2 regions of the Planococcus sp. SSTMD024 genome follow, and region 2 is predicted to be linked to the other one. Evidence: riboswitches for the same ligand, from Rfam matches in the RefSeq annotation. Region 2 holds a riboswitch; the other holds the start of a gene.

Region 1 (15,305 bases), on a different contig from region 2:
GCTCAGAAATCATCGAAGCGGTCCATTAAGCTCATCAAATACTCATCCAAACGGTAACGGACCAATTCGTCGGACAGGCCGGTCAGGCCGAATGTCTTCCATCCAGGATAAACCGCCGGGCTGCCGTCCAAAGTATCGATCAGCGACAGCAAGTCCCAGTATGGATCGTAAGCAAACGACTCGCCGGCATGGCGTTCGTAAGCATCCAAAAATTCGTTGGCGACCCGGGTGCCGTAAAGCTGTGCCAAATTGACGCGGCAATGCCCGACATCAACTCCCGCCGGCCCGCGGCACGTATTGACCCAATCAACGACCGCGCTCACACGCCCCTCTTCCCATAGAATATTTCCCGGGTGATAATCGCGGTGGATCAAGCAATACTCCACTGGCGGCCCACCCGCGGCTACAATATAGAACGCGCGCATCCAATCGCCTTCCACACGCGACCATTTCGGCCGCTCGAGGCGCCTCGCATCGTTATAGGCAAAATATTCATAAGGAAAGCCTTCTGCTTTGTGGCGATGGATCTCAGCTAGCGTCCCAGCAAGCCCGTCAAGCCACGCTGCATCATATGCAGGGGGCAAGATGACCGCCCCCGGAACTTTTGTCATCAACACGGCCGGCATGCCGCACGCTTCGCCGCTTTCGTCAAACGCCATAATGCGCGGCGCGGGAATGCCCGCTTTTTCTGCAAGCTCCAGGCTCATCGCTTCATGCTTCGCCAAGTCCGGTTCCTGGTCGAGCCACTCCCCTTTATGGTGAAGGCGCAACACGACGCTCTTTTGCTCTCCATCTTTACTTGCGCGAATTTCATAAAGCAGTGAAGAAGTCCCACCTTCTAACGGAACAGCTTCTTCCAACGCAGCTCCTGGCCATTTCGATTCGACCCATTCGAGTGCCTGGCGGGATAAGCCGCCGAATCCATTTGTCATCCTTGCCGCTCCTTTCAGCCTATCTTTTGCTTTAAGTGTACCATGAAAAAACGCCTACTCCAGCTTTTTGATATCCGCCAGCTCGAAATTTGGGAAGCGTTTACCGCGGCGCCTGAAGGGTATGGTTCCCTACAATGACTTTTCAACTTAACAGGTGAATCACCTGCATTGAACATACTGAAGGAGCTGACGTTACATGAAAGTGAAGCACCCGATCCCGAAAGCAAAAGAATTAGACAATACCCTCTCCCTTCTCGGAGAAGGATTTGATTTCCTGCCTGGCCGCCGCAAAGAGCTGGGTTCGGATATTTTTGAAACCCGCCTGCTCGGGAAAAAGGTAGTATGCATGGCCGGCGAAGAAGCGGCTGAACTGTTCTACAATAACGATTATTTCAAACGAAGCGGCGCAGCGCCGCTTCCGCTTGAGCAAACGCTATTCGGGCGAGGTGCGGTCCATGGCCGCGACGGCGAGGACCATCACCAGCAAAAGCGCATGTTCCTGTCGATGATGACACCTGAACGGTTGGAAGACGCCAAACGCATGATGATCCAAGAACTCGATGCCAAGGCCGAACAATGGGAGCAGATGGACGAAGTCGTCCTATTGGATGAAATCGAAGAAATCTTCACGCGCTCCATGATCCATTGGGCCGGCTTGCCGATGAAAGAAAGCGAAGTCAAGCAGCGCACATGGGAGCTCGTGACGATGGTCGATTCATTCGGCCTTACTGAAGGACGCTACCTTGAAGGCATGAAAGCGCGCAATGCGCACGAAGACTGGCTGAAAAAAATCATCAAGCAAATCCGTAAAGGCGAATACAACCCGCCAGCTTATACCGCAGCGTACATCGTCGCCCATCACCGGACACCGAACGGCAAGCTGCTCGACCTCGAGACGGCAGCTGTCGACTTGAATAACGCCTACCGCCCGATGATCGCCACGGCATACTTTATCGTCTTCGGCGTCATGGCGATGCACGAAAATCCAGTCACGCGCGGCAAACTCCAGGCAGACGAAAACAATTACAGCCACAATTTCGCCCAGGAAGTGCGCCGTTATTACCCGTTCGCACCCGTCATGGCAGCAATCTCCAAAAAAGATTTCAACTGGAACGGCGTCCACTTCAAAAAAGACATGCGCGTCATTCTGGACCTTTACGGCACGAACCATCACCCGGATTCCTGGGACAACGCCGATGAATTCATCCCGGAACGTTTCAGCACATGGGACGGCAGCCCGTTTTCTTTCATTCCGCAAGGCGGCGGTGACCACCATACCGGACACCGCTGTGCAGGTGAATGGATGACGGTCATGTATATGCAATCCATCTTCAAATACTTTGCGGAGAACTTGAAATACAGCGTGCCTGAACAAGACTTGTCCTACGACATGTCCCGCATGCCAACTATGCCAAAAAGCCGCTTAATCTTAAAAGACGTCCAAAAACTGAAAAACCGCCCGGACAATGTGTTCTATCACGAACAGAAGAATACGACTGTACAATCAGGTTGTCCGTTCCATTAATAGTTAAAAGCTAGAGATTCTGTCTCTAGCTTTTTTTATTTCTGGAAAAGAAGATAGTGAGGGTTTGCTTGTGGAATCATTCCTGTTCATTAAGTTGAGCTTCATGTTGGTAGTCGCCGCCCTGCTTTGGGTTGGCCTCTTGCAATAAGCCAGGAAGAACACCTGTCTTATTGCGTCGGCTCACCCTTGGCGCTGGGCAGCTTAGATATGTCGTTGTATGTTGAGTGTTTAAATCGATCTGCTTCTATATAAAGTTGCCGGCTAGCGGGGAAATCGCTTCCTGAGATGCGGCGTCTGATACATAAGTTCTTAAACCGAATATCTAGTTGGAAGACGAGGACAAAAACACACTCTCCTTGATCCAAACGATATGAACTATAAAATGTGACCCATTTTCTCATTTTCTGATGAGTGGACAGAAGTAGTTTTCTTCCCCTCTAAAACTGGAGACGGAGTGGAAGGGGGGCTGACTCCTGAGGGACCGCGCGGGCTGGCGAGACAAATGTACGGTGCTCTTTGCCGTACATTGGCTCAACACTCGCCCCTCGGAAAGCAGCCCCCCTGAAACGAAGTCGAAAAGCGGAAGCTTTTCTACTCACTCCTTCATATAGTTAAATGTATGACCCGCAACTTGAAAATGCTAATCCCTAACAAACCAACAATTGACAGAACCGCCCTCATCTTATACGATAAGGCAGGAAATTAAATAACCCGGCAACGGGAGAGGTTCATAGCATTCCACCCTCTATAAAAAACTATGGATTTTGAAATCAAGCCGAATCCACATGCGATTCGGCTTTTCTGTTGTCCGATTTTTTATAGCTCTCCCCCGCCGGCCCATTATAAGGAGGCCACACACATGGCAGGAAGAAACGAAGAAACACTCGAGCATTTGTCTTTGCTCGGCAACCAGAACACACGCTACAAATTTGAATACGACCCCGGCATTCTAGAAGCGATCGACAATCTCCACACGCGCGATTACTTCGTCAAATTCAATTGCCCGGAATTCACGTCGCTGTGCCCGCAAACCGGCCAGCCGGATTTCGCGACGATCTACTTGAGCTTCATCCCAGACAAAAAGCTCGTCGAAAGCAAAGCCTTGAAGCTTTATTTGTTCAGCTTCCGCAACCACGGCGATTTCCATGAAGACGTCGTCAACATCATCATGAACGACTTGATCGAGCTGCTTGACCCGCGCTATATCGAAGTATGGGGCAAGTTCACCCCGCGCGGCGGCTTGTCGATCGACCCGTATACGAACTATGGCAAGCCTGGCACGAAATACGAGGAAATGGCGACGTACCGGATGATGAACCACGACATGAATCCCGAAACGATCACCAACCGATAAGGAGAACCGCCAATGCTACTTTATTTAAACGGCGCTTTTGTCGGCCTGCTCATCCTGTCGAATATTTTGGCCGTAAAGTTATTTTCCATCAGCGAATGGGCCGTGCTGCCGGCTGCGGTCATCGTCTACGTCTTCACGTTCCCGATCACCGACACGATCGCGGAAGTGTACGGCAAAGAAGCCGCCCGCCAAACGGTCATGGCCGGGTTTATCACACAACTCGCGGCCCTGGCGTTCATCTTTGCGGCCATCCATTTGCCATCGGCACCGTTTTTTGCGGACCAGGCAGCGTTCGAGTCGATTTTCTCCGCCGGTTTTCGGGTGACGCTCGCAAGCTTAGTATCGTATTTCATTAGCCAAAACTTGGACGTCACGATTTTCCATAAATTAAAAGCACGTAATGGCGAATCGAAATTGTGGCTGCGCAATAATGCCTCGACGATGGCCAGCCAATTGGTGGATACGACGATTTTCATCACCATCGCTTTTTACGGGACGATGCCGTTGTCGGCATTGGCCGCCATGATTTTGACGCAGTATGTATTCAAATGGGTCGTCGCAGCAGCGGATACGCCGCTTGTCTACCTGCTCGTCAAACTCGCGCGCCGCTCCAAGACAGCCACTCAAAAAAGCTTTGCTTGATTATGGATCAATGCATAACAAAGCCGCCGGCAAACATTGCCGGCGGCTTTTGGAGTTGAATTTTTTAGGATGGCTGGACTGCAGGCACGATGATTGCGCCCAAATCCTGTTTTTGCGTCCAGACGAGCTCTGCGGTAATCGGCAAATGATCCGATACAGCCGTTTCGATTTTTTCTGCATCCCGTACGTCAAAACCGCGGTCAGCAAAAATGTAATCGATGCGTGTCATCGGCTTGAACGATTCACCGGTTTCGTGATTTTCATAAGGAGACGGATACGTATAGGCGTCGCCGCGCTTCGTTTTCAAGAAGACATCCGTCATGGTGTGATGGAGATGGGCCAAGTGGCGATGTGTCGGCGGTGCATTGAAATCGCCCGCGATGATTTTCGGGAAATGGCTTTTGCCGGCAATCTCCAGTATTTCCGCAACGCTCATTTCAAGCTCTTCATCTTTCAATGCTAAATGGGTATTTAGCACTTTGAGGTATGTGCCCCCGACTTCAATAACTGTCTCGAGAACGCCTCGCTGCTCATTATTGTAGATATCAGTAACGACTTGCGTCAAAAAATGGTTTTCTGCGTATTTGATTGGATAAAGGCTTAATGTGGCATTGCCGTACTGGCGGTTCGGGCGTTCCGGGTCATCCGGCGCCTGGTTCAGATTGGCGCCATATGCGGCGTACATTCCGAGCCGTTCGGAAAGCCATTCGACCTGATCCATATAAAAACTGCGGGCTGAAAAATAACGGTCGACTTCCTGAAGCGCCACAATGGTGGCTCCAGACGCTTCGATCACCTGTGCGGTTCTTTCTAAATCCACTTCGCCATCCATTCCCATTCCATGGGCAATATTGAACGACATCACTTTCACTGTTGGTGTCCTGCTGGCATCGCCGTGCATGAGACCATCTCCTTTTCTGGTTGAAACGAATCAGTGGCAGCTGCAATTGTCCCCTTCATTATAGCAAGAATGATGCTTTTTATAAGTTAAAAACAGGTTAAAAATTGTTAGAGTTTTGTAAATTTCTGATTTTTGCCACAATTGGAACGTGGTCCGATGCCTCACTTTCGAGGATCCATGCTTCTGTCGCTTGAAAATGGGCATCATGGAAAATATAATCGATTTTCTGGCCGTGGTCGCCCTGCTTTTTATACGTATCGGGATAAGGTCCCGAACCGAATGCGTTATAAAAATGTTTGGAGAATCGCTGGATGTGCTTCGTAGAAGGCGCAGCATTGAAATCCCCCACCAGCACTTGGGGCAGCGGGTTATCGCTTGTGATGGCGATGATTTCCGTCAAATTGCGGTCCACTTCCTTGTCAATGAGCGATAGATGCGTATTATAGAAAGAAAACCGTTGCCCTGCCAGTTCGATAACCGCTTCGAGCATTCCCCGCGGCTCGAATTTTGCCGGATGGACTTCGACGGCGCTCAGATCATGGTTGCGAAACGACACGATTGGGTAACGGCTCAAGATGGCGTTGCCGTATTCACGCTTCGGCCGCGCCCCCCCAGCTCCCCTGTCGATTAAATTTGGCCCATACGCCATGTGCATGCCGAGCCGGTTAGACAACCATTTGGCCTGGTCCCAAAAACGGCTGCGGGAAGAAAAATTCCGGTCCACTTCCTGCAATCCGGCAATATCCACTTCTCCTCGTTCAATTGTCCGGGCCGTTAGTTCAAGATCCAGCTTCCCATCGATTCGTTTGCCTGATGCAATATTAAAGCTCATCACTGTCAGCATCTTCCCCACCCCCGTCTTCTTTTATTGTTGTTTACTTCCATTCCCCCGCCTTGCCGAATGAAACCAAAAAGGCCCGCCTGTGAGCGGGCCTTTTTTTATTCACTTTGCTGATCTGTATAGGCGATGATGGCATCCCGCAAATACTGTGCTGCCCCTTCGCCGGCTCTTTCATAATAGGCCGCGAAGCGTTCATCCGCCACATACATCTCCGCCAGTCCTGCGTGCGCTTTCGGGTCGTAGCTGCCCCATGTAAACCCGAGCCACTGCCGGTGCAAAGCGGCTATTTCCTGCCCCGAGCTTCCTTTCGGTTCGCCGTCTGTTAGCGCATGCTCCAGCTTGTCCAGAATTTCTTGCTCAAGGCGCTGGAACGCTTCGTATTGTTCCTGGCCCATGCCGAGCATTTTGGCGTTTGAACGATCGACTTCTGCGTCGCCGTATCGCTCGCGGATTTCTCTCCCGTAAACCGCTTCATTGTCCTCAACCAGCTGCTTCTTGAATCCTTCGAACTTATCTTGATCTGCCATTCGACTCTCCCCTTGTTTTGCGGAAATCGTTTTCTCCACATTTGTAATCAAAAGGTCCAGGCGGCTGCGTTCCCGCATCAACTGTTCCCGCTGCCCGATCAATGCTTCGGTTTCATCAAAACCCGGCTCATCCAAAAGCTTCGCGATATCGTGCAGCCCAAAGCCGAGCTCCCGGTAAAACAAGATGAGCTGGAGACGGTCAACTTCCGCACTCCTGTACACGCGGTAGCCAGATTCATTTTTCTGCGGCGTCAATAAACCGATCGAATCGTAATAGCGCAAGGTCCGCGCACTCACGCCGGCAAGCCTAGCCAGTTTCTGCACTGTATACATGCCGCCACCTCCTGATAACTCCACTTTAAACCTTGACGCAGCGTCAAGGTCAAGAGAAAACACTACGTCAATTGCTGTTCGGCAAATTCGCGGTATAGCGCGTGTTTCCCGGTCAACTCCTGGTGGTTCCCAATGCCGGTCACACGCCCGCCTTCGATAAAGATGATCTGATCGGCATCGACGATCGTCGACAAACGATGGGCGATGACCAATGTCGTGCGCCCTTCCATCAAGCGGCCGAGCGCCTGCCCGACGATGCCTTCCGATTGGCTGTCGAGGCTTGCTGTCGCTTCGTCCATCATCAATAACTTCGGATCGCGCAAAAACGCTCGGGCGATCGCAATGCGCTGCCGCTGCCCACCGGACAATTTAACGCCGCGCTCCCCGACTTGTGTATCCAATCCGTCCGGAAACGAAGCGATGAATTCCTCGGCATACGCCATGCGGGATACGCGCCACAGCTCTTCATCCTTATAATTGTCCGCATCCGGCAAGCCATAAGTCAGATTCGCACGGATCGTCCCGCCCATCATGGCGCTTTCCTGTGACACATAGCCGATCTGGTCGCGCCAAGCAGTGATCGCCACATCCCCAATCGGTACATCACCGATTGTAATGATCCCGCCTGTCGGTTCGTAAAAACGCTCAATCAACCCAAAAATGGTTGTTTTGCCCCCACCGCTCGGACCGGCAAATGCAATCTTCTGGCCAGGGTGCGCTTCAAACGAAACGCCTTGCAGCACTGGCTCGCCATTTTCGTAAGCAAAGCTGACGTCTTCAAGGCGCAGCGTTTTGCCGCTGATGTCCATTTCCATGCCCTGCTTTTGTTCTTCAAGTGGCAGCTCCAGAATATCGATGATGCGCTCTGTGGCGCCTTTCGCTTTTTGCAATTCCGTAAAGAAACGCGCAAACGTAGCGAGCGGCACGACGATCTGGAACAAATACAGAAGAAAAGCGACCAACGACCCGGTCGACATGGACCCTTCCGATACACGGATGCCGCCGTAGCCGATGATCATCACGATGACGACCATGACGACTAGATACATGAGCGGGCCGATCAAGGCGTAGACTTTCGCTTCTCTCATGCCGAGCCCGTATAATTTCTGGATGCCCGATAGCCCGCGCTGCTCTTCTACCCGTTCCGCTGTCGAGGATTTCATCAAGCGGATTTCACCGAGCGTTTGCTGCACGTCGCCCGTGAACACGGCCGTTTCGTCCTGCAAGCTGCGGGAAATCTTCGCCATTTTACGCCCTAAAGGAATCATGATGGCGATTGTCAGCGGCACTGCGAGCATCATGATCAAGGTCATTTTCCAATCGAGCACAAGAAGAATCGTGACGGCCCCGATGATCGTAATGATGCCGGTAACGAAATTCGGGAAATGGTCGGTGATGAGATTCCGGACGATGCCGGTATCGTTGACGACACGGCTCACCGTCTGACCGCTTGCATGCTGGTCGAAATAGCCGACACGCAAACGCAGCAAATGAAGCCACATGCGCTCACGCAGTCCGGCCACGATGCGCTGCCCGACCATGCTCAATAAATAAATCGATACGCCGTTGATGACAGCCTGCACGATAAAAGCAGCGGCAAGCGCGGCAATCAATCCCGCGCTCAACGCTTCCACTGAAAACCCGTCCACCAATTCCCTCGTCAGCAACGGGACGAGCAAGCCGACGATGGTTGTGATTAAACTGGTCGCCAGCCCGAAAACAAGCGCCCATTTCGGGATTTTAATCGACGTTAAAAGCGCGAAAAACGGCTTGATTCCCTGTGTTTTCTGAATTGCTTCCATAACTCCATCTCCTATCTATCCGGTCAAACCATTCACGCAGCTGCAATTTTCCGGTCTTTCGGCAAAGCGAGGCCGACCAGCCCAAGAATCGGCAGCACGGAAATGATGATCATCGTTTCGTACACGCCGATCGAATCCATCAACACCCCGATCGCGACGGCACCGATCGCCCCCATGCCAAATGCCAAGCCAACCGTCAGCCCGGACATCGTACCGATTCTGCTCGGTACGAGTTCCTGGGCGTAGACGACCATGACGGAAAAGCTCAGCATGAGGAAAAAGCCCAATATGGAAAGAATGACGGCGACGATCGGCAATGCCACATATGGCAGCACCAGCGCCAGCGGAATCGGCACGATCAACGACAGCACGATGACGCGCTTGCGGCCGATGCGGTCTGCGAGCGGCCCGCCGAAAAAGGTGCCGAACGCCCCAATTCCAAGGAATAGGAAAATGAACATTTGCCCTTGCTGAATCGTCACGCCGTAATTATCCATTAAATGGAATATATAAAAACTCGTGATGGTCGTTATGTAAAAAGTGCGCGCGAAAATAATCAACAACAGCAAGGTCAAAGCAGTACCCACTTGCTTTTTCGTTAAAGGCGGCAAGGAAGACAGCACGGCTTTCTTCACTTTCTCCAATTTGTCACGCTCTAACTGCGCCTTGTACCACGCGGAAATTTTGGATAACACGAAAATGCCGAGTGCTGCGACGAAAAGAAATAATGCCGCGCCCCGTTGCCCAAGTGGCACGAGGATGAAGGCGCTGATCAGAGGCGCCAACGCTTGCCCTGAGTTGCCGCCGACTTGGTAAATCGATTGCGACAAGCCGCGCCTCGAACCTGCTGCCATATACGACACGCGCGAACCTTCCGGGTGGAACACCGCAGAACCGAAGCCAAGGAAAATGACCGACAACAAGATAAGCCAATACTCCGGCGCAAAGGCCAAACCGGCGATCCCGATAAACGAGAACACCATGCCAAGCGGCAATGCATAAGGCATCGGCTTTTTATCGCTCGCAAACCCGATGACCGGCTGCAAGACAGACGCCACCATATTGAGCGCAAAAGCGATCAGCCCGAGCTGCGTGAAGCTGAGACCCAGATCCTTCTCCAAAATCGGGAACATCGCCGGAATCACGGCTTGCAAGGAATCGTTCAGTAAATGGACACCGCCGATCGCGAACATCACCGGATAAACCGGATTCCCCGCGAGCGAAGATGAGGAAATTGCTTTTGTCATAGTGCTGCCTCCAAATTATGTAATCTTATTTTTTCCATTATAAACCAACCCATCCAACAAACGAAATACACAAAAAGCGCAGCTGCACATTCATCAATGAATGCCCATCTGCGCGCTTTGTTTCTGCTTATGAGCCCGCTTTACAGCAAACGGAGGAAGAGCACTTTCAAATAATCGCCTTCCGGAAATCTTCTATCGACATGGAAATCCGCCGGCAGGCTATACGTCTCCACAACTTTGTATTTCTGGTTTCTGTCTTTGAATGCTTTATCGATCATTTGCGTGAATTTCTTCATATTGAACGAAGCGCTGTTGGTCGAAGCGACAATCAAGCCACCCGCTGCCGTAATGTCGATCGTTTCTTTCATCAAATTGGTGTAATCTTTCGCTGCGCTGAAGACATGCTTTTTCGAACGCGCAAAGCTTGGCGGATCGAGGACTACTACATCAAAGCTCAAGTTTTTGCGCTTCGCGTATTTGAAATAATTGAAGACGTCCATAACCAGAATGTCCTGCTCGTCAAAATCGATGCCGTTGACGCTGAACTGCTCGATCGTTTTCGCTGAGCTGCGCTTCGCGAGGTCCACACTCGTTGTCTTGTCGGCACCGCCAAGCGCGGCCGCCACGGAAAAGGCTCCTGTGTACGAAAAGGTATTGAGCACAGTTTTGCCGTCCGCATACTTGGTACGGATTGCCTGGCGCACATCGCGCTGATCCAGGAAAATGCCGGTCATCGCACCGTCGTTCAAATACACCGCGAAGTTCATGCCGTTCTCTTTAACGATCAACGGGAATTCCCCGCGCTCACCCGATACGAAATCATCGTCTTCGATATACTGGCCTTTCGTATCGAAACGTTTTTTCTCATAGATGCCGATGCACTCCACGACATTCTCCAAAGCGGCCACGACGTCTTCGCGGAACGAATAGACCCCTTCGCTGTACCAGGACAGCAAGTAAAATCCTGCGTAATAATCGATCGTCAATCCGCCGAAGCCGTCTCCTTCGCCGTTAAAAACGCGGAAAGCGGTCGTCTCCGGATCGTTGAAGAATTTCTCGCGGCGGCTGAACGCCAATTCCAACTTGCGCTCGATAAAGGCTTGGCCGATTGCCTCGTCCTGGTTTCTCGTCAAGACCCAACCGGCGCCTTTGTTCTGCTCACCGTAATAGCCCGTGCCCAAATATTCCCCGTCTTTGTCGACCAGGCGAAGCAAGGTGCCTTCCGGTGCATCGATTTCACTCATCAATCCGTCTTTTGTGATGAGCGGAGACCCTTTCGCCAATTCATTTCTCAAACTATCCTTTACTGTTGCCGTCAATTCGTTTCTCACAATTCCTCATCCTATCTATGCCGTTGCGTTTTGCATTATAATCAGTGTAAAGGAAATCCGTCGCCCTGCCCACTTTCAAACGCCTTTTTCAGTGAATTGGATAAGGAAAGGAGGAGCCGTCGTGAAAAAGAAATTCTACGTCTACAACATCCTGCTGACCAACGGGGACATGCTGGAAGGCATCCGCATTGAAGGCGCGCTTGAAGACCATTTCATCGGCATTGCCGTCAGCCTGTTTCCGGTCGAAGATGCAGCGGGCAAGACGATTGTCTTGAATCTGTTCCACATCGTGCGTGCGGAGCTTGTGCGCATTGAAGAAATTTAGTGAAGATAGTGAGGGGTTGTTTGCGGAAATGCTGGGATGGTTCGAATGAAGCTTCCTCCAGACATTCGCCGCCGGGCTTTGGGTTGGCCTCTCACAGTAAGCCAAGAAGAACACTTGTCTCACTGTGTCGGCTCACCCTTGGCGCTCGGCGGCTGTGAGATTTCTTTGAGTCGGGTGTGTTTAATCAGATCTGTCTCTTTAGCCAGTTGCCGGCTAGCGGGGGAATCGCTTCCTATGATGCAGCGTCTGACACGTTGGTGCTTGAGTCGAGGATTTTGGTGATGGATCATAACTAACTAGTCTCTACCACAAACTCCAAAGATGACTTGGGCTACAAAATAGGAAGCATTTTCACATTTTCTATCGAATCGACAGAAAACATCTTATTCCACTCTAAAACTAGAGACGGAGTGGAAGGGGCGACGCCTGGGGGACCGAGCGGGCTGGCGAGACAAATGTGCGCCGCTCTTTGCCGCACCTTGGCTCAACACCCGCCCCATACACGGGCAGCTGAAAGCGCGACGTCCTGTCGCATCAGCTGCATGACTCGCATCCTGCGAGCCCCAAGCAGCCCCCTGCAACGAAGTCGAAAAGAGCAAGCTTTTCCACTCGCTTCTTTTCACGCCAAGCTTTCTAATTTCCGGTCTCAACGCTTCTCTCAATAGAAAAAAGCGCTCCGCAGCAATGCGGAACGCTTTGTATCCATTAGTCATTGTTGCATCCATTCCCAGGCATCGTTCATTTCGTCGAGGTTGAAATGGCGTGTTTCCAGGCCGGCTGCGAAGCCTTGCCAGCCGCTCGCTGCCTGTGTCCAGTCCTTTTCGCTGATGACCGCGAACTTGCGCGCTTGGCCCCAGCTTTCACGGTCGATGTCCGCACTGTCTGCCGCATCGAACAAGGTTGAATCTTCCACTTTGTAGATGATTGCGTACATATTGAAATGCCCTTTTTCGCTCACTTTGTCGCGGATGACGTGATCCAGTTTCTCGATATCGGCTTTGCTGGCACGCCCCTCTACTTCGATCGCAATCGTTTCGATATCTTTACTCGGTACAATTGACAGCATGTCTCTTCACCTCTCCTTTATCCAGTCCCAGGCTTGATCCATCTGGTCGATCGGAAAATGCTCGGCTTGCACGCCAGGAAATTTATCAATCGCTCCCGAAACTTTATCGAGCCAATCTTTTTCACTGACGACCGCGAGTTTATTGTATTGGCTCCAGCGTTTGGCATCGACAGCCAGCTCCTCGAATATGGCGCCCGCTGTAGGGGTGTCAATATCGCCGATCACGGCGTATACATTGAATTTCTCATCGTTGCGGAATTTTTCGAACACGATATTATCGAATTTCTCCAAATCATCTTTCGTCACTTTGCCTTCCACTTCGATTGCCAAGGTTTGTTCGTCTTTACTGGTAAAGAATGATAACATGGCGGCTCCTCCTTAAAGTTTCCTGATAATGCTGTTATTCCCTTTACAGAGGGCATCAAACTGCCATTTGAAAATCATCGTTTTAGATATATCGCATTCTGCATTTTATTGCTTTCCAGATTAGTGTATAATGGAGTCAGATAATTTCGAAAGGAGATTTACTATGCCGATTCCTGTAGACCATACAAGGCCGGTACGCGTTTCCGCTAAAGAAAGTGCCCACTTGCAATTGCAGCAATGGATCATCGATGGCACGTTGCAGCCTGGTGAGAAACTGGTCGACACTGAACTCGCTGAAGCGCTCAATTTGAGCCGGACGCCGATTCGTGAAGCCCTGCAGCTCCTTGAAGTACAAGGGTTCATTGAAATGTTTCCAGGCAAAGCGACACGCGTTACGGATATCCATATCGAAGACATCAAACACCTCCTGCCCCCCCTTGCTGTGCTGCAAGCACTTGCCGGTGAGCTGGCCATTCCAAATTTAACGCCTGAGATTTTTGGGCTTTTGGAAGAAACCAACCGGAAATTTGCGCGTGCCATCCGCAACAGCGATTCCTTCTCTGCTTTGAAAATCGATGAGGAATTCCATCAGATCATCGTGGATGCAGCCGGGAATCCATATATAGATTCCATGCTCGGCCAGCTTCAATCACACGTCCGCAGACAATTTTTCCACCATTCCTTAGTCTTGACGATGCGCTCACATGACGAGCATATCGAAATCATTGAAACGCTTAAAGCGGGAGACGCCGACAAGATTTCACACCTGATGAAATCCAACTGGGTCCGCACTATTGAAGAATTGACCGCTTCCAAAGGCATTTAAAAAAGCTGTTCCACAACGTTTTAGATACGTTGGGAACAGCTTTTTTTAACGGTTTGTATAAGCGGGGGATTCCGCTTGCCCGTGGTTTCTCAAGCGGACAACCACTCCCGAAATGATGATAGCAGCCAAAGCCGGTACCAGCCAGCCCAGCCCATCGCCATAAAGCGGCAGGACCTCCGCATAAAAGTCGATGATGCCTTGAAGCCAAGCCGGATTTTCCATGCCGAGCGATCCCGTCAAGGTTTTCAATCCGTCGATGATCGCGATGAAGAACGTCACGCCGATAGCTGATACGTAGACGATGCGGCTATGGTTGAAAAGCGGCGACATAAACGCCAGCATGATCAAGACGATGGCGAGTGGATACAAGAACATCAATACCGGAATCGAATACGTGATGATGTTTGACAGCCCGGCATTGGTGACGACCAATGAAAACACGGTGAAGATGAAGACATATGTGCGGTAGCTGATGCCAGGCGTCAGCTTATGGAAAAACTCTGAAGTCGCGACCGTCAAACCGACCGCTGTCGTAAGGCATGCCAAGGTGATGATCACGGCCAACAGCATCGCGCCGAACGTGCCGAAATAATGTTCAGAAGCCCCGCTCAGAACCGGCCCGCCGGTTTCCAATAGGCCAAGCTGAGAAGTGCTGGTCGCCCCAAGGAATGCGATGCCCGTGTAAACGACTGCCAACAACGCAGCCGCCACAGCACCGCTGCGAAGTGTCGCCTTCAGCAAGCCTTTAGATGAAGTGACGCCCATTTTCTGGACGGCTGAAATGACGATAATGCCGAACACGAGTGAAGCGAGCGCATCCATCGTGTTGTATCCTTCTGTAAAGCCGGTCAAAAAGGCACCGCTTGCGTAGCCGTCTTGTGCAGCGCCAGCCTCGCCCATCGGAGAAACGAACGCCGCGACCAGCAAGATGCCGAGGACGATCAAGATGGCCGGAGCCAGGAATTTGCCGATGCTGTCGACCATTTGTGTCGGATTCAACGACAACAATAAAGAAATCACATAAAAGATAAGCGAGAAGACGATTAAGCCGATGGCAATCGATCCCTCTCCGATAAACGGCACGATGCCCACTTCATAAGAAACGGCTGCTGTCCGCGGCAATGCGAAAAACGGACCGATCGTCAAATACAGCGCGGCAGTGAACAATAACCCGTACACCGGATGCACACGGCTCGAGAGATCTTGCAAGTCCCGGCTTTTCGAGAAGCCAATCGCCAAGATGCCAAGAAGCGGCAAGCCGACCCCTGTCGTCAAGAAACCGGCCAT
Region 2 (15,305 bases):
ACGATCCATCCGCTTGCGAATATTCGGCGCATACTTAACAACCACCGCGCGCTGCTTCATGTCGATGCCGTGCAAGGCGCCGGCAAACTGCCGCTTGGCGAACAGGAGATGCCCGATTTATTGACCATCTCTGCACACAAGCTGCATGGGTTGAAAAATAGCGGGATCTTGGCCGTCAATAAAGGGGAACTCGAGCCGATCCTGTTTGGGGGCGGCCAAGAAGGCGGGCTTCGCAGCGGGACGGTCTCGGTTCCAAATGCTGCAGCACTGGCAAAAGCGTTGCGCCTTGCAACACCAAACCCCAATCATCTAGAATGGAATGCGGAATTGCGCAGCTTTTTCTCTGGCTACAAAGATATTTACATCGTCAGCCCATCCGGCGGCGCCCCGCATATCCTGGCCGTGGCGATCAAGGACGTGCGCGGCGAGACCTTGGTCGGCGCATTGCAGCAACAAGGCGTCATCGTTTCCACGTCGAGCGCCTGTTCTTCCAAGAACAAGCAGGCAAGCCATGTCATTGAAGCGATCGGCTTGCCGCGCGAATATCGGGACGGTACGATCCGCCTCAGCTTTGGCGCCATGACCGGCCACGAAGACATCATCGAATTGAAGAAACGTTTCCATAAAGCGCATCAATTGATCAAAGGAGTCGAACCATCATGAAAACCAACCAAATTCTTATCCGCTACGGCGAGCTGTCGACAAAAGGCCGCAACCGAAAAGCGTTCATCTCGCGGCTCCGCAATAATATCCAGACTTTATTCGCAGGCACGCCGACATTGCGCATCAAAGCGGAACGCGACCGGATGTTCCTGTTCTGCGACGACGAACAAGGGATGGAAGATATCTTGTCTCGCCTGCCTTATGTGTTCGGCATCCAGTCTTTCAGCCCGGTAACACAGACCAGCCTGGAATTGGATGATATGAAGCATACCGCTTTGTCGATTGTCAGCAAGATGGACATTAAAGACAAAAGCTTTAAAGTTTCCGTCAAACGGCCGAATAAGGAATTTCCCTACGAAAAACCGGAAATCATGCGCACAATCGGCGGATATGTACTTGGCAATACACCTGAGTTAACAGTCGCGATGAAAAACCCGGACATCGACTTGAATGTCGAAATCCGCCAAGACGCAGCTTATATGATGGCTGAAACCATCCAAGGCGCAGCCGGCTTGCCGATCGGCGCAGGCGGCAGGGCGCTATTGATGCTGTCAGGCGGAATCGACAGCCCCGTCGCGGGATATCATATGCTGAAGCGCGGGGTACGCCTTGAATTGATCCATTTCTTCAGCCCGCCGTTTACGACCGAGCGCGCAAAAGAGAAAGTGCTCGATCTCGCGGAGAAGTTGAGCGGCTTCGGGTCCCCCGTCACTTTGCACATTATCCCGTTCACTGAAATCCAGCAAGAAGTCCATAAGCAAGTGCCGGATAATATTACGATGACATCCACCCGCCGCATGATGATGCGCATAGCGGATGCGGTGCGCGCAAAAACGGATGCCAAAGCGATCATCACCGGCGAAAGCCTCGGCCAAGTCGCCAGCCAGACGCTTGAGAGCCTGCAGGCGATTAATGCCGTGACTAACACGCCGATTTTGCGCCCCTTGATCGCACAGGACAAACTTGAAATCATCGAAACGGCACAAGTCATCGGCACATACGACATTTCCATCCGGCCTTATGAGGATTGCTGCACGATCTTCACGCCGGCCAACCCGAAAACGAAACCGAAAACGGACAAAGTGGAGCATTATGAGAGCTTCGTGTCGTTCGACGAAATGATCGATCAAGCGGTGGCAGCGCGCGAGATCATCGAATTCCCGAGAAACAAACAACAGCGTTTCGAAGATTTGCTATAACTTGATCCAACTGAAAAGCCTGGCGGAGTACAAGTATCCTGTTCTCCGCCGGGCTTTTGTTATGAGGTGAATTTGTTATTCTATTAGAACAATCACTTGAAATATTGGTATTGGTTTTAGAAAGAAATCAGTATTGTCAAAAGGGTTAAGTGAGAAAATCAATTGAATTTATGACCGGTTTGTTTTGAATAATTATTTTGAATAATGAAATATCTATTGTATAATAATATAAGAATAATATCAGTTCATTGGCAAAGGGGAGATTGGAATGAAACGGGAACAATTGCTGGCACCTGAAAATTATAATTTGGTGGAGGAATTCGAACGCTTTGCAACAGGGGATGGGCGCAAAGCGATCATTTGGGAGAATGACAAAGGGGAAGAGAAAGAAGTTACATACGATGAATTGATCCAACAGGCAAACCGGGCAGCGAACAGCTTTGAGAAAGCAGGCCTGGAAAAAGGCGATGTCGTATTGGTCATGGTGCCTCGCCTTATCGAAGCCTACATAGTCTATGTCGGGGCATTGAAAGCGGGGCTTGTTGTTATTCCAAGTTCTGAAATGCTGCGGGCAAAAGACATCTCTTACCGCCTGAACCATAGCGAAGCCAAAGCGGTCATCGCATATGAACCGTTTCTGGGCCAATTCGAGGGAGTCGCAAAAATGGACGGGCTGACGAATTTCGTCATCGGCCAAGGATCGGATTCCTGGATTTCGTTGACGGACGAAATGGCTTCAGCTTCTGATCGTTACGACGCGGCACCGACCAAGAATGACGATATGGCGTTTCTATCCTACACGTCGGGGACGACCGGAAATCCAAAAGGCGTCGTCCACAGCCACGGCTGGGCTTATGCCCATTTGCGCACCTCTGCGGAGCATTGGCTCGGTGCAGAAAAAGGCGATTTAGTTTGGGCGACGGCGAGTCCAGGCTGGCAAAAGTGGATTTGGAGCCCGTTCCTCGCGACGCTTGGAAGCGGGGCGACGGCATTTGTCTACAACGGCAAATTTGACCCGGCAGTATACCTGGAGCTTTTGCAAGAGCGTAAAATCAACGTGCTGTGCTGCACGCCGACGGAATACCGCCTGATGGCAAAGCAGAAAGATTTGGCGAAATACGATTTAAGCGCGCTTCACAGTGCCGTGTCGGCAGGTGAGCCGTTGAATGCTGAAGTGATCGATGTGTTCCGCAAGCATTTCGAGTTGGATGTGCGCGACGGCTATGGGCAGACCGAAAACACATTGCTTGTCGGCACGATGAAAGGCACAAAAGGGCGCACAGGCTCGATGGGCAAACCGACGCCGGGCAACCGGGTGGAAATCATCGACGATAACGGCGAACCTTGTGCAGTTGGAGAAGTCGGGGACATCGCTGTGCACGTCGAGACGCCGGCGCTCTTTAAGGAATATTTCAAAGACGCGGAGCGGACGCAAATGCAGTTCCGCGGCGATTATTATGTCACGGGCGACAAAGCGTCAAAAGATGAAGACGGTTTTTTCTGGTTTGAAGGGCGCGGTGATGACATCATCATTTCCTCCGGCTATACAATCGGGCCGTTCGAAGTGGAAGATGCGCTCGTCAAGCATCCTGCCGTCCAGGAATGCGCCGTCGTGGGTTCGCCGGATGAAATCCGCGGGACGATCGTCAAGGCGTTCGTCGTCTTGACTGAAGGCAATGATGGCGGAGAAGAGCTCATCACGGAACTTCAGAACCACGTCAAGGAATTGACGGCACCATACAAATATCCGCGTGCAATCGAGTTCCGTACGGAGTTGCCGAAAACCGCATCCGGAAAGATCCGCCGTGTCGAACTGCGGCAAGCCGAAAGCGCAAAAAAGTAATAAGTTATCCAAAAGCCCCCGCTCATACCGGGGGCTTTTGCTGTATTTACTTTCCATTAGGGCAGGCATATAATGGGTCTATTATTTCGTGAATAAAAATACTTTAGGAATGGTGCGCGATGCGAAGATGAGTGAAGAGAAAAAAGGAACATTATTGACGATTTTAACCTATACAATATGGGGATTCCTTCCGATATTCTGGAAGCAAGTCGACCATGTGCCTGCCGATGAATTATTGGCCGGCCGTATTTTTTGGGCGTTTTGGCTGACGCTCGGCTTTATCGTGCTGACAGGAGGCGGCAAGCGGTTTATGGAAGATGTCAGGTCTTTATGGAAATCGAAGAAAACTTTCTTCCTGCTTATGCTTGCTTCGTTCCTGATTTCGGCCAACTGGTTTTTCTATATTTATGCCGTGACCAACGACCGGATCGTCGAAACGAGCCTCGGCTATTACATCAACCCGCTGATTTCCGTTTTGCTCGGCTCGTTCTTTTTAAAGGAAAAGCTGTCACCAGCCGTAAAGATTGCGTTCGTGCTTGCCGCAATCGGCGTGTCGGTCATCACGATTTCCTATGGGACTTTGCCTTGGCTCGCGCTTGGCATGGCGTTCAGCTTTGCGTTCTACGGGTTGATCAAAAAGACCATTCAATTGAATGCGCTCAGGGGCCTTGCGATCGAGACGCTTTTCGTGCTGCCGTTTGCGACTGCTTATTATGTCTATTTGTTTTCGATCGACCGCGCGGCATTTTGGCACAGCGGCGTATCGACTGATTTGCTCGTCATCCTTAGCGGTTTTCTGACCGCCTTGCCGCTGTTATTATTTGCCATGGGAGCGCCGCTCATTCCGTTGTATATGATCGGCTTCCTTCAGTATATTGCCCCGAGCTTAATGCTGTTGATTGGCGTTTTCCTCTACGGTGAGGAGTTCGGCTTGGTGTCGGTCATTTCCTTCTCGTTTATCTGGAGCGCCTTGATCTTGTTCACCGGCTCGAAAATAATGGAAGCAAGGCGGATGAGAAAAAACCGCCATATAGTTGGTGCCGAATTTAGCGGAAAGTGAAACATATTGAATGCTGTGCCGTATAGTTAAATGGAATACTTAAGGAGGGAACTGAAACATGATGAACACAAAACGATGGATTGCTTTAGTCGCCGCTGCTGCGTTGCTGGTAATATCTCTGGTCATAAACTCGGCGTTCACGGTGCTGCAGTCGGATTTCACTTCAGGATTTGATGATTGGACGGGAATGGAACAAACAGCCTTGAGCGAACAGGTGGTTGAACCGGGCGATGCATCCAACCGCATTGCCGTATTGAATGTGGACGGGGCGATCCAGGATACAGGAGAATCTTCCGTTTTTGCCGCTGCCGGCTATAACCATGATTTGTTCATGGAACAATTGCAAGCAGTTAAAGAAGACAGCAGCGTCAAAGGCGTCGTCTTGCAAGTCAACTCCCCTGGTGGAGGGGTCGTCGAGTCCGCGCAGATCCACGACAAGATTAAGGAAATCCAGGAAGAAACCGGCAAGCCGCTCTATGTTTCAATGGGAGCGATGGCTGCATCAGGCGGTTATTATATTGCCGCCCCAGCTGAAAAGATCTTTGTCAGTGAAGAAACTTTGACAGGGTCGATCGGCGTCATCATGCAAAGCGTCAATTATGGAGAATTGGCAGAACGCTACGGCGTGGATTTTGTCACCATCAAATCAGGGCCATACAAAGACATCATGAGCCCGACACGTGAAATGACAGAAGAAGAACGGGCGCTTTTGCAAGACATGCTCGACAGTTCTTATGAGCAATTTGTCGATGTTATCGAAGAAGGGCGCGATATGACGGAAGCGGAAGTGAAGGAATACGCAGATGGGCGCATCATGAACGGCCGCCAAGCAGTAGAAGCGAACCTTGCTGATGATTTCGGATTTGCAGAAGACGTTATCCAAGCGATGCGCGATGATTTCGATCTAGCGGATGGCGAAGTCTTTGAATACGGTGCTGGCGATAACTGGTCTTCACTATTTGCGATGAAGGCTGGCTCACTCTTTGGCATGGATATGGAAACGAAGTTCATCTCGGATATGCTGTCCCAAAATAGCGGGCCGCGCATGATGTATCTTTACGGTGAAAATTAAGGAGGTGGAGAAGCATGACTGATCACGTCAATAATGATGCGGTGGAGCAAGCGGCTGCAACTCCGCCGGCCCGGCCGGAAAACGATAAAGTCCTGTTCTACGAACGCAAGCCGGCTGGTTTCTGGATGCGCTTTTGGGCGTATTTGATCGATGTCCTGGTTATTTCGGCAGTTTCTTCTATCTTGATCCGTCCCGTTTTTGCGTTATTTGGCTGGGACACGGCTGAAACGGCATGGTATGCGCCTTATGCGATTTTGACAGCCATTGTCTTTTACGGCTATTTTGTGCTGATGACCAAATTTTTCGCGCAAACGGTCGGCAAGATGATTTTCGGCTTGCGGGTCGTTTCGCTGAAAACGGAGCGTTTATCCTGGTCCACTTTATTGTTCCGCGAATGGATCGGCCGCTTTATTTCGGTGACAATCTTGCCTTTGTACTGGATTGTCGGCTTCACGCCTTTGAAGCAAGGCGTGCATGATTTCATCGCGGATACGACCGTTGTGCATGAGGAAGCCTATCGCAAACAGCAGATGGCGAGAAAACGGCTGGAAGGGTCTCGGTTGCAAGAGAGTGAAACCATTTAGTATGATAAAGGTAATCTGAAAGGGAGGCGTTGCAATTTGGTACAAATCACATTCAAGCAAAACCCTGTAACATTGCCAGGCAATGAAGTGAAAGTGGGCGACGAGGCACCGGATTTCACGGCGTTATCGAACAGCCTGGAACCGAAAACCCTGCATGATTTTAAAGGCAAAGTGCTTTTGGTCAGTGTTGTTCCATCACTCGATACAGGAGTTTGTTCCGACCAGACAAAACGTTTCAGCGAAGAAGCGGCATCTCTTGGAGAAGACGTCGAAGTGCTGACGGTTTCCTGCGACTTGCCATTTGCGCAAAAGCGCTGGACAGAAATCAACGGTGTCGAATCGATCACGACTTTGTCCGACCACCGCGATCTTTCGTTTGGTGAAGCGTACGGCTTGACGATGCAGGAGCTGCGCTTGTTGGCACGTTCCATTTTCGTTGTCGACAAAGACGGGAAAGTTAGTTATGTGGAATATGTGGCAGAAGGCACCGACCACCCGGATTACGACAAAGCACTAGCAGCAGTAAAAGAGCTGACAAACTAATACCAGGAACCCACTCTAGCCGAGTGGGTTTCCTTATTGAGGACGGAGATTTATGAATTCATCGATGGAAACCATTTTTACGGCGATCGACAACGAAACCGTATCGATCCAAAAACAGGAAGAAACTTCCTATCTGGAAAGTTTGCTCACGACAACCGAACGCTGGCTGGACGGGCAATTGCCTATCGCACAAGGCGCAACGAAAGAAGATATGCGAAAAGCGATCCAGTTGTCGATCTTGAAAGGCATGAAAGAGCATGTCCAGCCCCATCACCAAATGACGCCGGATGCCCTTGGCTTGTTGATCGGCTATCTGGTGGAGCTATTCGTCAAGGAAAAGCAGGCGACGGTTCTCGACCCGGCAGCGGGTACAGGCAATCTTTTATTTACGGTGATGAATTATCTGGACGGGCGTATGAGCGGCACAGCCGTCGAACTGGACGACCTGTTGATCCGCCTGGCTTCGAACATAGGCAATTTGATCGAACAGCCGGTAAGGTTTTATTTGCAGGATGCCCTGCAGCCGCTATTGATCGATCCGGTCGATTGCGTCGTTTCCGATTTGCCGGTCGGTTATTACCCGGACGAAGCGACTGCCTCGAATTACGAATTAAAAGCGGAAGAAGGCATGTCCTATGCCCATCACTTGTTTATCGAGCAATCCTTGAAGCATACAAAAGAAGGCGGCTATTTGTTCTTTGTCATTCCTCGGAATATCTTCGAGTCGCCGCTTGCCGGGCAATTGCACAGCTTCCTGAAACAGCAGGCCCACATACAGGCGGTGATGGAACTGCCGGAGAACATCTTCAAAAATGCCCAGCATGCCAAAGCCGTTTTGGTGTTGCAAAAGAAACAAGACGGATTGAAAGCGCCGAAAGAAGTGCTTCTTGCGCGTGTCCCGAATATGTCGAAGCCTGAAACGATGGCGAAATTTTTCACGCAAGTCAACGGATGGTTCAAAGAAAACAAAGCATGACAACAACCGGCCCTTTTAAAAAGGGCCGGTTTTTTGGTTTCTGTGAAAAGGCAGGAACTTTCAAGCTAACGGCGAATAGCGTAAAGAGACAGGAGACCGATCAGCTTGAAAGGAGTGGGAGTATGTATCAGCAAATCTTATTGGCAGTCGACGGTTCGGAAAACTCGATCCGTGCAGCCAGAGAAGCAATGAAGATTGCCAGTTTGGTCGATGGGGCGGAAGTGACGGTTGTCTATGTTTCCGACTATAAGGAAGATGAGAATGAAGTAATCCATGACGCATCGGCGATGGAATTCGATCTGGCCAGGCGGAAGAAAATCCAGCCGGTAACCGAAATGCTCGATAGGGAGAAAATATTTCATCATGTTGAAGTGCTGCATGGCATTCCGGGCCCTGCTATCGTCAAGATGACCAAGGAAAAGGCGTATGATCTTGTAGTCCTCGGCAGCCGCGGGTTGTCGCCGATCCGCGAAGTGATGCTCGGCAGTGTCAGCCATAAAGTCGTCAATCACGCAGAATGCCCGGTTCTGGTGGTCAAGTGAAAATTGACCACCGTGCCGCGCAAGGCTTTGGTATACTGTAGATATCTGTCGGTGCAAGAAGCATCGTGAATTATGGGAGATGAGTAGATCGATGATGGAGTTGCCGAATTGCCCGATATGCGGTTCTGAGTATACGTATGAAGATGCGGGAATGGTGGTCTGCCCGGAATGTACACATGAATGGGACCCGGCTGAACAACAGCAAGAAGAAGTGCGCGATGCCGTCGGGAATATTTTGCAGGACGGGGACGCTGTTACGGTCATCAAGGATTTAAAAGTGAAAGGCAGTTCCAATACTTTAAAAATCGGAACGAAAGTCAAAAGCATCCGGCTCGTGGACGGAGACCATAATATCGATTGCAAGATCGATGGCTTCGGCGCGATGCAGCTGAAATCGGAATTTGTGAAAAAAGCGTGAGCCTTTGAATATTGTAGGAATCCAATAGAAAAACCGGCCATTCCCCAGTTATTGGCGGAATGGCCGGTTTTTTTTGCCATTTATACGCCGCGCTTATTGCCCCATAACAGTGTGTGGAGCTGCGGCAGCACTTTTGCGTCGTTGAGAGGGACGGACGATAAATGCCTATCGATCAGCCATTGGTAGCGCGAGAGCAGATGTTGGACCAGTTTTTCGTCGTCGGCCGTCTGGGTGTCGTCATTGCCGACTTGCAAAAAGAACGGGAAGGACGGATAGCGCAGATGAAGCTGTTCTGCGAAAAAGAAATCGGAATCATCAAAAATGACAACTTTCAGGCTGGCTTGAGCTGACGACAGTTTGCCAAGCATTGCATCCAGCTTGGAGTAGTCCAAAATCATGCCAGAACTCGGAGGCTTCGGGGAGACGGTGACTTCATCGATTTCCAAGAGCCAATCCTGCCAGATGCTGCCTTGCGTTTCGACAGCTGTGCGCCATCCTTTTCCTTGGCATAATGCGACCAATTCCGCGATGCCTTTATGAAGTGCGGGGTTGCCTCCGGAAATGGTGACGTGTGAAAAAGCGTCGTTTCCGAGCTCTTCAAGCTGCTGGGCAATGTCATCTGCGGTCATCATGACGCTTTTTCCGGTACCGTCCCAAGTGAATTTGGAATCGCACCATGAACAGGAATAGTCGCAGCCAGCGGTCCGGACGAACATCGTTTTCTGGCCCATGACCATGCCTTCGCCTTGGATCGTCGGGCCGAATACTTCCATCACGGGAATCTTCATGAAGACACCTCTTTCGGCCGGTAGACGACATAGCTTGTCGGGGTTTCCCGGACGATGACTTGAATGCATGTCGGCTGGTTGTCCGAACGGTCGAGTGTGTCCTGGATCAGCTTGTGTATTTGCTGTGCGAGCTGTTCGGTTGTCGGGAACGTGTCAGCAAATTCCGGATGGTCATTCAAGACGCTGTGATCGTAGCGTTTGTGGATCAGGTCTTTCAATTGTTTAAAATCGATGAGAAAACCGGTGCCATTCAATCGGTCGCCGGCAATCGTAATATTCAAATGATAGGTATGGCCATGCATTTTCGCGCATTTGCCCGCTTCCTCGGCAGGAATATAATGCGCCGCGGAAAAATGCATATCTTTATTCAATTCGAAGCTATAAGGATGCGGGACAGAAGGATAGAATTGCTGCATCAAGATTTCGCACCTGCCTTGTGGGACAAATACGTCTGCAAGCCTTCATTTCGCAGCACACAAGACGGGCATGTGCCGCAGCCTGCTGCCGGAATGCCGTGGTAGCAGGTCAAGGTTTCGGTCTGGACGAAATCGAATGCGCCGAGTTCGTCGGACAATTCCCAGACACCTGCTTTATCAAGCCACATGAGCGGGGTGTGGATGACGAATTGCTTGTCCATCGATAAGTTGAGGCTGACATTGAGCGAACGGATAAACGTATCCCGGCAATCCGGATAGCCGCTGAAATCCGTCTCGCTAACACCGGTCACGAGATGGCGTGCGCCGAATGCATCGGCGTAAATCGCGGCAAAAGACAGGAACAATAAATTGCGCCCGGGAACGAATGTGGAAGGCGGGCCGTCCTGTTGTTCTTCCACTTCGATCGAATCGCGTGTCAAAGCGTTGGCGGATAATTGATTGATGAGCCCCATATCGAGCACTTGCAATGGTACGCCGAGCGTCTCGGCGATGTGTTTTGCGTGGTCGATTTCCTGGGAGTGGCGCTGGCCGTAATCGAAAGTGACGGCCTTCACTTCGCTGAATTGTTCGAGCGCCCAAAATAGGCAAGTGGTGCTGTCTTGCCCGCCGCTGAAGACCACGACTGCTTTTTCATTTTTCATTAATATACAGCTCCTTAGTTTTTTAGAGAGGGAGTTTGCGAACCTCTTTGATGAAACAGTTCCCATAATAGCATAAATAGGCAAGTTCCTGTGCTTTTTCATGTGTAGCGAAATGGTGTCAGGGTATATAGATGGTAAAAGGGAGGAGTGGGTGAAGATGAAAGCGATCGTCATTGACCAGTATGGGGGTAAAGAGCAATTGAAAGAACGTGAAGTGGAGACGCCGGCCATTTCAGCGCATCAAGTATTGGTGGAAGTCCATGCGACTTCAGTCAACCCGATTGATTGGAAGCTGAGGGAAGGCTATTTGAAGGAAATGCTGCCGTGGGAATTCCCGATCATCCTCGGATGGGATGTTGCAGGAGTCGTCAAGGAAGTAGGCGAAGGGGTCAAGCATTACCACCCCGGCGACCGGGTTTTTGCTCGCCCCGCCACGACACGCCAAGGGACGTATGCGGAATTCGTCCCGGTAGATGAGAATTTGTTGGCGCGTATGCCCGAAAGCATGAGTTTCGAGCAAGGTGCGGCGATTCCGTTGACCGGGCTAACCGCATGGCAATGCCTGGTGGAGATCGGCCATATCAAAAAAGGCGATCGCGTACTCATCCATGCTGGGGCTGGCGGTGTCGGGAGCATGGCCATCCAGATTGCCAACAGCATCGGCTGCTATGTAGCGACGACAGCGAGCGATAAAAACGACGAACTGGTCACGTCTCTCGGCGCGAATCGCGTAATCGATTACCACGAAGAGGATTTCTCGGAAGTTTTGGAGAATTTCGATTTCGTATTGGATACCTTGGGCGGAGAAACGCTTGAAAAAAGTTACGGTGTTTTGAAGCGCGGCGGCAGGCTCGTCAGCATAGCCGGCCAACCGGATGAGGAGAAGGCAGAAAAACTGGGCATCACTGTGAGCAGTTTCTGGCTGGAGCCGAACGGGCAGCAATTGAAGAAATTGGGCGATTTATTCGTCAGCGGGGAAGTGAAACCGGAAGTCGGCCATATCTATCCGCTAACGGAGGAAGGGGTACGGGACGCGCATGAACTAAGCGAATCCCACCATGCCAGAGGAAAAATCGTCATTAAAGTGAAGCAATGAAAATAGAAAAAGCACACGGCATCCATCCAAGCCGTGTGCTTTTATGTTTGCTACTCCGGTTTTCCGGAGCGTTCTTCCGAATAATAATCGTCTGGAGCGTCACTCTGTGCTTCAGCTGTACGGACAACAAGCACATCGCATTTCGCTGAGCGGACGATATGCTCGGAAACACTGCCGATGAGGAAACGTTCGACTGCATTCAAACCAGTCGCGCCACAGATGATCAAGTCAGCTTCGACCCTTTCTGCGAGTTCGCGGGGAATCATCGTTTTAGGGGAACCGTAATCGACCACGATATTGACCTTTTCCACACCGCCGGCTTCGGCTTCTTTTTTATAGTCCCCAAGCAAGTCTTCAGCGAATTTCTGGGCACGGTCAGCAATTGAGCGGTCATAGGCTTCGATTGCAGCGAAGGAACGAGTATCAATTACGTTCACCAAATTCAACGTCGCGTTGTTCCGTGTTGCGATGCCGATGGACTTTTTAAAAGCCCACTCCGCTTCTTTCGATCCGTCGACAGCTACCATGATTTGATTATACTTTAATGTCATCTGTACATTCCTCCTTTGTCTATACTGTATCTTTCGAGGCATAGGCAAATTGTTCCTCCTTAAAGAGTGAAATTTATCGATTAATTTCCTATTTCTTTTTCTTTCACTATTCCGATATACCTTTCGTTCTTTCCGTAAGCGCTTTTATAACGCATTTTACCCAGTCAAAAAATATCTTTTGGAAAGACAAAATAAAGGAGCAATATTAAACAATATCTGTTAGAATGGATTTGGTTTCAAATACTGATAGTTTGATTCATTTTATTATTTCAGACACAATATAATGGAGGGTTTTGTAATGCGTATTGGGGTACCTACAGAAGTTAAGAACAATGAAAACCGCGTGGCAATGACACCGGCGGGAGTAGTGAACCTGGCACTTTTCGGCCATGAAGTTTTCATCCAATCAGGCGCAGGGCTAGGGTCAGGCTTTACGGATGCCGATTATGAAGCAGCCGGCGCTGTCATCGTCGCCGATGCTGACCAAGCGTGGGCACAGGACATGGTCATGAAAGTAAAAGAGCCGGTAGCTAGCGAGTACAAGCATTTCCGTGAAGGCCAAGTGCTTTTCACTTACTTGCATTTGGCACCCGAAGTGGAATTGACGAATGCTTTGCTTAAGTCGAAAGTGACAGGCGTGGCTTATGAAACGGTTCAACTTCCGAATAATTCCTTGCCGCTCCTTACGCCGATGAGCGAAGTGGCCGGCCGCATGTCGACACAGATCGGTGCTCAGTTCCTCGAGAAAATCCACGGGGGCGGCGGAATTCTGCTCGGCGGCATCCCTGGCGTTTCGCGTGGGAAAGTGACGATCGTCGGCGGTGGTGTTGCCGGGACGAACGCTGCGAAAGTGGCGATCGGGATGGGTGCTGATGTAACAATTCTTGATTTGAACCCAGAACGCTTGCGCCAATTGGACGACCTGTTCGGCAAAGATGTGCAAACCTTGGTTTCTAATCCGCTTAACATTGCGCAATCGGTAAAAGATTCGGATCTAGTCATCGGAGCGGTATTGATTCCAGGAGCGAAAGCGCCGAAATTGATCACTGAAGACATGATCAAATCCATGAAACCCGGTTCTGTCGTAGTCGATATCGCCATCGACCAGGGCGGCATCTTCGAGACAAGCGACCGCATCACGACTCACGATGCACCGACTTATGTGAAACATGATGTTGTCCATTATGCCGTAGCGAACATGCCGGGTGCAGTTCCGCGCACCTCGACAATCGGCTTGACGAATGTGACGGTCCCTTACGCAGTGCAAATCGCCAATAAAGGGCTCAAGCAAGCAGTCCTCGACAACGAAGCATTGAAAAAAGGCGTCAACACGATGGACGGCCATGTCACGTATAAAGCCGTTGCTGACGATCAAGGCCTTGAATACAAATCAGTCGACGAATTGCTGCAATAATAATGCAAAAGAGCTGTCCCAGGAAAATCCGCTATGTGGATTTCCGGGACAGCTCCTTTTTCGTTATCGATTGATGATCGTCAATTCTTTCGGGTATTTGGTCAGCACTTCGTAGCCGTCTTCGGTGACGGCGAGATCGTCTTCAATGCGCACGCCGACTTGATCCGTGACGTAAATGCCAGGTTCGATCGTAAAGACCATGCCCGCCTCGAGCGGCATATCGTTGCCCCCGTGGATCGATGGGAATTCATGGACGGAAATTCCGAGGCCATGGCCCAGGCGGTGTGTGAAATATTCGCCGTAGCCTGCGTCTTCGATGGTCTTGCGGGCAATTCCATCAAGCTCAGCCGCTGTAACGCCAGGGCGCACCGCATCAAGTGCCGCTTGTTCAGCACGCTTAACGATATCGTAAACTTCTTTCGCTTGCGCGCTCGGTTCGCCGAAAGCCAGCGTCCGGGTGATGTCCGAGCAATATCCCTCATAAATTACGCCGAGGTCCATCAGCACGAGATCGCCGCGTTCAATTTTGCGTTGCCCTGTTTTGCCGTGCGGGGAAGCGGCTTTTGGCCCTGTCAGCACAGTGGTGTCAAACGACATATGGGTGATGCCGCGTTTCTTCAACGCTGTCTCGATTTCGGTCATCAATTCGATTTCCGTCATGCCTTCTTGCATTACGTCAGCTGCCACTTCGATGGCGTAATCCGCAAGCGACGCGGCATGGCGCAGGATGTCGAGTTCGGCCGCGTCTTTGATGACGCGCATCGCGTTCATCTGCGCATCGATCGAATGGATCTTGGGTGACTGGAAATAATGGTTGATTGCGTCGTAGCGCTCGACGTTCATATGCGCTTTTTCGATGGCGATGTGCTCCAGCGGCAAATTCCGCGTAGCTGCTGTTTCGTAAAGCACTTGCATCGCGTTTTGCGTATCGGCATGTCCTGCAATTTCGCCAGTCCAGCCGGCTGCTTTCGCATCGGGCGCTTCCATTGCCGGGCAGATGAGGAACGGCTCAGCATCAGCAAACACCATGACGGCGAGCAAGCGCTCTTTCGGGTCGCTATTGAAACCGGTCAAATAAAAGACATTATGCGGGTCGGTGATGAGCGCCGCGTCGAGTTGCTGCTGCTTCAAAAAACTTTGCAAATTGGTCAATTTGTTCATATGTATTCCTCCCCTTCATGTGTAGCATATCAAAAATCAGGGTATAAAACAGCAGAAAGCAAGGAGCCAAAACTCTATTGGAGGGATATCATGAAAATCTCATATCACGGTCATTCGGTTGTGAAAATCCAAACCGGCGGCAAAACGATCCTTATCGATCCATTCATTACCGGAAACGAATTGACGGACTTGACAGCAAGCGAAGAAAAGCCGGACGCGATTCTGTTGACGCATGCGCATAACGACCATGTCGGCGATACAGTGGACATCGCCAAATCAAGCGGCGCGGTCGTGGTAGCCCCTGTGGAACTGGCAAA

The links. A riboswitch is a leader RNA that binds a small molecule or an ion and turns the genes downstream of it on or off. The one in region 2 is predicted to bind preQ1.
Region 1: linked by a shared signal. The riboswitch ahead of queF (preQ(1) synthase) and the one ahead of queC (7-cyano-7-deazaguanine synthase QueC) in region 2 are both predicted to bind preQ1.

The regions. Positions count from the first base shown of each region.
Region 1 is NZ_JBGGNS010000020.1:96,389-111,693, reverse strand. It holds gene AB9R92_RS06365 (phosphotransferase family protein) at 3-932, opposite strand; gene AB9R92_RS06360 (cytochrome P450) at 1,129-2,457, shown strand; PreQ1 riboswitch class I at 3,175-3,222, shown strand; gene queF (preQ(1) synthase) at 3,317-3,811, shown strand; gene AB9R92_RS06350 (queuosine precursor transporter) at 3,824-4,453, shown strand; gene AB9R92_RS06345 (endonuclease/exonuclease/phosphatase family protein) at 4,518-5,354, opposite strand; gene AB9R92_RS06340 (endonuclease/exonuclease/phosphatase family protein) at 5,452-6,198, opposite strand; gene AB9R92_RS06335 (MerR family transcriptional regulator) at 6,294-7,055, opposite strand; gene AB9R92_RS06330 (ABC transporter ATP-binding protein) at 7,118-8,857, opposite strand; gene AB9R92_RS06325 (MFS transporter) at 8,890-10,104, opposite strand; gene AB9R92_RS06320 (class I SAM-dependent rRNA methyltransferase) at 10,245-11,435, opposite strand; gene AB9R92_RS06315 (hypothetical protein) at 11,557-11,760, shown strand; gene AB9R92_RS06310 (SpoIIAA family protein) at 12,470-12,826, opposite strand; gene AB9R92_RS06305 (SpoIIAA family protein) at 12,833-13,192, opposite strand; gene AB9R92_RS06300 (GntR family transcriptional regulator) at 13,356-14,018, shown strand; gene brnQ (branched-chain amino acid transport system II carrier protein) at 14,064-15,305, opposite strand, start outside.
Region 2 is NZ_JBGGNS010000006.1:69,322-84,626, forward strand. It holds gene AB9R92_RS01515 (cysteine desulfurase family protein) at 1-663, shown strand, start outside; gene thiI (tRNA uracil 4-sulfurtransferase ThiI) at 660-1,862, shown strand; gene mbcS (acyl-CoA synthetase MbcS) at 2,131-3,705, shown strand; gene rarD (EamA family transporter RarD) at 3,833-4,765, shown strand; gene sppA (signal peptide peptidase SppA) at 4,827-5,837, shown strand; gene AB9R92_RS01540 (RDD family protein) at 5,852-6,421, shown strand; gene tpx (thiol peroxidase) at 6,458-6,964, shown strand; gene AB9R92_RS01550 (class I SAM-dependent methyltransferase) at 7,017-7,940, shown strand; gene AB9R92_RS01555 (universal stress protein) at 8,063-8,482, shown strand; gene AB9R92_RS01560 (zinc ribbon domain-containing protein YjdM) at 8,574-8,900, shown strand; gene queE (7-carboxy-7-deazaguanine synthase QueE) at 8,981-9,688, opposite strand; gene queD (6-carboxytetrahydropterin synthase QueD) at 9,685-10,107, opposite strand; gene queC (7-cyano-7-deazaguanine synthase QueC) at 10,104-10,766, opposite strand; PreQ1 riboswitch class I at 10,775-10,818, opposite strand; gene AB9R92_RS01580 (NADP-dependent oxidoreductase) at 10,924-11,862, shown strand; gene AB9R92_RS01585 (universal stress protein) at 11,913-12,413, opposite strand; gene ald (alanine dehydrogenase) at 12,712-13,827, shown strand; gene AB9R92_RS01595 (M24 family metallopeptidase) at 13,891-14,988, opposite strand; gene AB9R92_RS01600 (metal-dependent hydrolase) at 15,079-15,305, shown strand, end outside.